DNA from 2 places in the Bacillus sp. TCT6 genome. Region 2 is predicted to be linked to the other one. Evidence: a T-box and tRNA genes for the amino acid it is inferred to sense, from the RefSeq annotation. Region 2 holds a T-box; the other holds one or more tRNA genes.
The links. A T-box is a leader RNA that pairs with one kind of tRNA and senses whether it is charged. The one in region 2 lies ahead of leuS (leucine--tRNA ligase), so its partner is inferred to be a tRNA-Leu.

Region 1 (3,394 bases), 4.1 Mb from region 2:
AAAGCCTCTATCCGTTAAACGGACAGGGCTTCTATCGTATTATTCTCCTAAGTCTACGTTGTGGTAAACTTGTTGCACATCTTCTAAATCTTCTAATGCATCAACCATTTTCTCAAATTGTACTTGAGCATCTTCGGGAAGTGTAACATCACTTTGTGCAAGCATTGTTAATTCTGCAACTGTAAATTCTTCAACACCAGCACCTTTAAGTGCAGATTGTACTGAATGGAATTGATCAGGTTCAGCATACACGATAACAGAATCTTCTTCTTCTAGAATGTCACGTGCATCAACATCTGCTTCCATTAAAATTTCAAGAACTTCATCTGATGTTTTACCTTCAAGGCCGATAACAGCTGTCGCATCAAACATGTAAGCTACAGAACCGTTTACACCCATGTTACCACTGTTTTTGCTAAATGCAGCTCGTACATCTGCTGCAGTACGGTTTACGTTATTTGTAAGTGTATCTACAATAACCATAGCTCCATTTGGTCCAAATCCTTCATAACGAAGCTCGTCATAATTTTCCTCTGAACCGCCTTTTGCCTTTTCAACTGCACGATCAATAATTGTTCTTGGTACATTGTATGTTTTCGCACGTTCTAATACGACTCTAAGCGCTTGGTTTGATTCTGGATCTGGCTCTCCTTGTTTTGCCGCCACATAAATTTCACGTCCAAATTTCGCGTATATACGGCTTGTATTTGCATCTTTCGATGCTTTTTTGTCTTTAATATTGTTCCATTTACGGCCCATACTTTCCACTCTCTTTCTCGTTTTAAATCTACATAAAAATATTAATATGAAATATAATGTGTGTTCAACACATTTTTAAAAGAAATATAAAAAGTTCATTTTTGATTCATATTACAGACATAATATAAATCACTATCATTTTGTTCTTTCGACAAGTTATATTATACATGAATTCCTAAGTTTATTACGAATTTTAGCATCACATAATATAATTTAACAAAAAAGACTCTAACATTTCTGTTAGAGTCTTTTTATATTGCCGATACCGATTTCCATAATATTCCCATAATTACTTTCTATTGCTGTACAATAAAAATAGGGAAAAATTTGAAGAAAAGGTGGAGGGAGAATTATGACACATTCAAATGAGAAAAAATCACATGCTTTTAAAGGAATAGGAGAGAAGTTAAACCCAACTATCTATCAAGTAAGATTCATGAAATTAGATGAACCAATCCAATTTGAGGCGTTTCCTGAATTGAAGGAATTAGGGGACTGGTTGAGTACTTCAACGCACATGTGGTCGTGCCACTCAACTATGTACAAATACAACAGAGAAAAGTTTGAAAAGAAGTTTTTAGAAATTACGAAATTAACAGCTGATCATGTACTAATATCTACTGGTGGTGTCGGATTTAACTTCATGTCACCGGGGTGGAGAAATTCTCTCTAGAGTGCTTGAAGGGAATATTATAGAATACCGCAATTAAAAGGATAAAATTGAATGTTTGTTTTTATCCTTTTAATGTTTCGCAGTTTACTCACCGTACACTTTTTGTGCTTATTTTGTCATGTAATGAAAAGAAAACAAAAAAAACTCTATACTAATTGTATAGAGTTTTTTTACGACGTTCATGATACCGATGGTCGGGGTCGAACCGACACTCCCGAAGGAACACGATTTTGAGTCGTGCGCGTCTGCCAATTCCGCCACATCGGCACAAAAGAAAAGGCGGCAACCGGATTTGAACCGGTGATAAAGGTTTTGCAGACCTCTGCCTTACCACTTGGCTATGCCGCCATATTAAATTTCATTGGAGCGGAAGACGGGATTCGAACCCGCGACCCCAACCTTGGCAAGGTTGTATTCTACCACTGAACTACTTCCGCAAAAATGGCTGGGCTAGCTGGATTCGAACCAGCGCATGACGGAGTCAAAGTCCGTTGCCTTACCGCTTGGCTATAGCCCATCGAATTCTTACTTAATTATATGTAAGTATCAATTAAATTATTTGTAATTTTAAAAATAAAAATGGGGCGACTGATGGGAATCGAACCCACGAATGCCGGAGCCACAATCCGGTGCGTTAACCACTTCGCCACAACCGCCATGTTGTGTAAATATATTTGGCAGGGGCAGTAGGAATCGAACCCACACTGGAGGTTTTGGAGACCTCAGTTCTACCTTTAAACTATGCCCCTATGTAAATGGTGGAGGGGGGCAGATTCGAACTGCCGAACCCGAAGGAGCGGATTTACAGTCCGCCGCGTTTAGCCACTTCGCTACCCCTCCGAAACTTACATGGTGCCGGCTAGAGGACTTGAACCCCCAACCTACTGATTACAAGTCAGTTGCTCTACCAATTGAGCTAAGCCGGCGTATTTTATTAAAATAAATGGTGGCTCGGGACGGAATCGAACCGCCGACACGAGGATTTTCAGTCCTCTGCTCTACCGACTGAGCTACCGAGCCTTATTAAAATGGCGGTCCCGACCGGGGTCGAACCGGCGATCTCCTGCGTGACAGGCAGGCATGTTAACCACTACACCACGGGACCATTTGGTTGCGGGGACAGGATTTGAACCTGCGACCTTCGGGTTATGAGCCCGACGAGCTACCGTGCTGCTCCACCCCGCGATAATACTATTTATATAAAATTCATATGGTGGAGGATGACGGGATCGAACCGCCGACCCCCTGCTTGTAAGGCAGGTGCTCTCCCAGCTGAGCTAATCCTCCAAAGTGGTGACCCGTACGGGATTCGAACCCGTGTTACCGCCGTGAAAGGGCGGTGTCTTAACCACTTGACCAACGGGCCAAATATTATAAATCCTATGGCGGAGAGCAAGGGATTCGAACCCTTGATACGCTTGTGACGTATACACGATTTCCAATCGTGCTCCTTCGGCCAACTCGGACAGCTCTCCAATGGCTCCGCAGGTAGGAATCGAACCTACGACCGATCGGTTAACAGCCGATAGCTCTACCGCTGAGCTACTGCGGAATAATATTGCCTGGCAACGTCCTACTCTCACAGGGACAAGGTCCCAACTACCATCGGCGCTAGAGAGCTTAACTTCCGTGTTCGGTATGGGAACGGGTGTGACCTCTCTGCCATCATTACCAGACATTATTCTTTTGAGACAATCATTATTATAACTTATTCACTTTAAAAGTCAACAAATTTTTTATGTTCTCTCAAAACTAGATAACATCGCTACATATTATATGGTTAAGTCCTCGATCTATTAGTATTCGTCAGCTCCACATGTCACCATGCTTCCACCTCGAACCTATCAACCTGATCATCTTTCAGGGATCTTACTAGCTTACGCTATGGGAAATCTCATCTTGAGGGGGGCTTCATGCTTAGATGCTTTCAGCACTTATCCCTTCCGCACATAGCTACCCAGC
Region 2 (3,394 bases):
GGGGAAACTATGCCAAGGAAAGTATGGCTATTAGTAGCTGGGATGATTATTAATGTCACGGGTGCTTCTTTTTTATGGCCTTTTAATACAATTTATTTGCATGATCACCTAGGAAAATCTTTATCTGTGGCCGGAATGGTATTAATGATCAACTCGCTTACTGGTGTAATCGGAAACTTGCTCGGCGGTGTTTTATTTGATAAATGGGGCGGTTATAAATCAACTTTAGTAGGAATTGTTATTACACTTGTATCAATTTTAGGTCTTGTGTTCTTCCACGGTTGGCCGTTATATGTTGTGTGGCTAGCGTTAATCGGCTTCGGTTCTGGAATGGTCTTCCCATCGATGTATGCGATGGTTGGTACGGTTTGGCCAGAGGGCGGAAGACGGGCATTTAATGCGATGTACGTTGGACAAAATGTTGGTATTGCGATTGGAACAGCGTGTGGTGGATTAGTTGCATCATATCGTTTTGATTATATTTTCTTAGCGAATTTTATTTTATATTTTGTTTTCTTCTTAATTGCTTTTATTGGATTCCGTGGTATGGAAGACAAGAAAGAGCCAGGAGTGCAAAAGGAAATCGAAACGAAAAAAGGTTGGTCACTTACACCTGGATTTAAAGCACTTCTGATCGTGTGTGTAGCATATGCTTTATGCTGGGTTACATACGTACAGTGGCAAGGAGCGATTGCAACACATATGCAAGAATTGAATATTAGCCTTCGTCATTATAGTTTATTATGGACGATAAATGGAGCTATGATTGTTTGTGCGCAGCCACTTGTTAGTATGCTAATTCGCTGGATGAAGCGTTCTTTAAAACAGCAAATTATGATTGGAATCTTCATTTTTGCGGCGTCATTCATTGTGTTAAGTCAAGCGCAGCAATTTACGATGTTCCTCGTTGCGATGGTAACATTAACAATCGGTGAATTATTTGTGTGGCCAGCAGTTCCGACGATTGCAAATATACTTGCACCAAAAGATAAACTAGGTTTTTATCAAGGTGTTGTAAATAGCGCGGCGACTGTAGGGAAAATGTTCGGGCCGGTCGTTGGCGGAGCGATTGTTGATTTATACAATATGGAAGTATTGTTTATAGCAATCATGGTAATGCTTGTAGTAGCGCTTATAGCAACGAGCATGTATGATAAACGAGTAAAAGTAGAAGAAACAGTTGAAGAAAAAATTGCAGTTTAGTTTGACGGAACATGTAACATGTTTTAGAATATATTTAAATAAAACAACCTTTAGAACAAGGGAGATAGCTCGGCTGTCTTAAGACGAATTCGTTAGTTATTAAAAGTAACGATTAACCGAGAAGCCCCGCTTTAAGTAAGCTTTTTAGAGATACTAAGTGGAGGGTAGTTCACATTAACTCATATGTGTAATAACAGTGAGAAGGAGTAGTAGTAATAGAAGCTGGTTTAGAGAGTTGACGGTCGGTGCAAGTCAATCCACGTTTCGTTATGAACTCGCCTTTGAGTTGCAGTTGTGAAACTAATAGTAGCAATTGCCGTTAATCCACGTTACGGATCTAAGCGAATGTATATTTTTACATTAATTTAGGGTGGTACCGCGGGAATCTATAACCTCTCGTCCCTTTCTAGGGATGAGAGGTTTTTTGTATTTTGGGCGGTGAAAATAAATAGAATTTCAAGGAGGGTATCTCATGAGCTTTAATCATCAAGATATTGAGAAGAAGTGGCAAGGGTACTGGGAAGAGAATAAAACATTCCGTACGCCAGATGAGACAGAAAAACCAAAATTTTATGCACTAGATATGTTCCCATATCCATCAGGTGCAGGCCTACACGTAGGACATCCAGAAGGTTATACAGCGACAGATATTTTATCTCGTATGAAGCGTATGCAAGGGTATAACGTTCTTCATCCAATGGGATGGGATGCATTTGGTCTTCCAGCAGAGCAATATGCACTTGATACTGGAAATAGCCCAGCTGAATTTACAGAGCATAATATTAATACGTTCCGTAACCAAATTAAATCACTAGGTTTCTCTTATGATTGGGACCGTGAAGTAAATACAACAGATCCAAACTACTATAAGTGGACACAATGGATCTTCTTAAAACTATTTGAAAAAGGCTTAGCTTACGTTGATGAAGTACCTGTAAACTGGTGTCCAGCACTTGGTACAGTACTTGCAAATGAAGAAATCATTGACGGTAAGAGTGAGCGTGGTGGACATCCAGTTGAGCGTCGTCCGATGAGACAGTGGATGTTAAAAATTACAGCTTACGGAGATCGTCTATTAGAAGATCTAGATGAGCTTGATTGGCCAGAAAGCTTAAAAGATATGCAACGTAACTGGATCGGTCGTTCTGAAGGTGCAGAAGTACACTTCAATATCGATGGTACAGACGAGAAGTTCACAGTATTCACAACGCGCCCTGATACACTATTTGGTGCAACATACTGTGTACTAGCTCCGGAACATGCACTTGTTGCAGAAATTACAACAGCAGAACAAAAAGAAGCGGTAGAAGCTTACATTAACGCTGTAAAAATGAAGAGTGACCTAGAGCGTACAGAACTTGCGAAAGAGAAAACTGGTGTATTCACTGGTGCTTACGCAGTTAACCCAGTAAACGGTGAGAAATTACCAATCTGGATTGCTGACTATGTTCTTGCAACTTACGGAACAGGTGCCGTAATGGCAGTTCCAGCTCATGATGAGCGTGACTATGAATTCGCATCAGTATTCAATCTTCCGATGAAGGAAGTTGTAAAAGGCGGAGATATTACGAAAGAAGTGTACACAGGTGATGGTGCACACGTAAACTCAGCATTCCTTGATGGATTAAATAAAGAAGAAGCAATCGCAAAAATGATTGAATGGCTTGAAGTAACGAGCGCAGGAAATCAAAAAGTAACGTACCGTCTGCGTGACTGGTTATTCAGCCGTCAACGTTACTGGGGTGAGCCAATTCCGGTAATTCACTGGGAAGATGGGACAATGACAGCTGTGAAGGAAGAAGAATTACCATTAGTTCTTCCGAAAACAGAAAACATCCGTCCTTCAGGTACAGGTGAATCACCACTTGCTAACATTGACGAGTGGGTAAATGTTGTTGATCCTGAGACTGGTAAAAAAGGTCGTCGTGAAACAAATACAATGCCACAATGGGCTGGTAGCTGCTGGTATTACCTACGTTACATCGATCCAAACAATAGCGAAGCACTTGTAGATCCTGAAAAAGTAAAACAATGGCTTCCAGTTGATATTTATATCGGCGGAGCAGAGCATGCTGTACTTCACCTACTATATGCTCGTTTCTGGCATAAAGTATTATACGATATCGGGGTAGTTCCAACGAAAGAGCCGTTCCAACAATTATTCAACCAAGGTATGATTTTAGGTGAAAAC

Region 1: it has a tRNA-Leu gene. The T-box ahead of leuS (leucine--tRNA ligase) is inferred to sense a tRNA for this amino acid. The anticodon was not compared.

The regions. Positions count from the first base shown of each region.
Region 1 covers NZ_JBVYHX010000001.1:269,688-273,081, reverse strand. The annotation lists gene AC0ONG_RS01310 (YebC/PmpR family DNA-binding transcriptional regulator) at 40-759, opposite strand; gene AC0ONG_RS01305 (DUF3884 family protein) at 1,112-1,432, shown strand; tRNA gene AC0ONG_RS01300 (tRNA-Leu) at 1,618-1,699, opposite strand; tRNA gene AC0ONG_RS01295 (tRNA-Cys) at 1,710-1,780, opposite strand; tRNA gene AC0ONG_RS01290 (tRNA-Gly) at 1,795-1,869, opposite strand; tRNA gene AC0ONG_RS01285 (tRNA-Gln) at 1,875-1,949, opposite strand; tRNA gene AC0ONG_RS01280 (tRNA-His) at 2,013-2,088, opposite strand; tRNA gene AC0ONG_RS01275 (tRNA-Trp) at 2,108-2,181, opposite strand; tRNA gene AC0ONG_RS01270 (tRNA-Tyr) at 2,189-2,272, opposite strand; tRNA gene AC0ONG_RS01265 (tRNA-Thr) at 2,283-2,358, opposite strand; tRNA gene AC0ONG_RS01260 (tRNA-Phe) at 2,377-2,452, opposite strand; tRNA gene AC0ONG_RS01255 (tRNA-Asp) at 2,462-2,537, opposite strand; tRNA gene AC0ONG_RS01250 (tRNA-Met) at 2,541-2,617, opposite strand; tRNA gene AC0ONG_RS01245 (tRNA-Val) at 2,644-2,719, opposite strand; tRNA gene AC0ONG_RS01240 (tRNA-Glu) at 2,724-2,798, opposite strand; tRNA gene AC0ONG_RS01235 (tRNA-Ser) at 2,816-2,907, opposite strand; tRNA gene AC0ONG_RS01230 (tRNA-Asn) at 2,910-2,984, opposite strand; rRNA gene rrf (5S ribosomal RNA) at 2,993-3,108, opposite strand; rRNA gene AC0ONG_RS01220 (23S ribosomal RNA) at 3,209-3,394, opposite strand, start outside.
Region 2 covers NZ_JBVYHX010000001.1:4,387,701-4,391,094, reverse strand. The annotation lists gene AC0ONG_RS22475 (MDR family MFS transporter) at 10-1,203, shown strand; T-box leader at 1,391-1,610, shown strand; gene leuS (leucine--tRNA ligase) at 1,676-3,394, shown strand, end outside.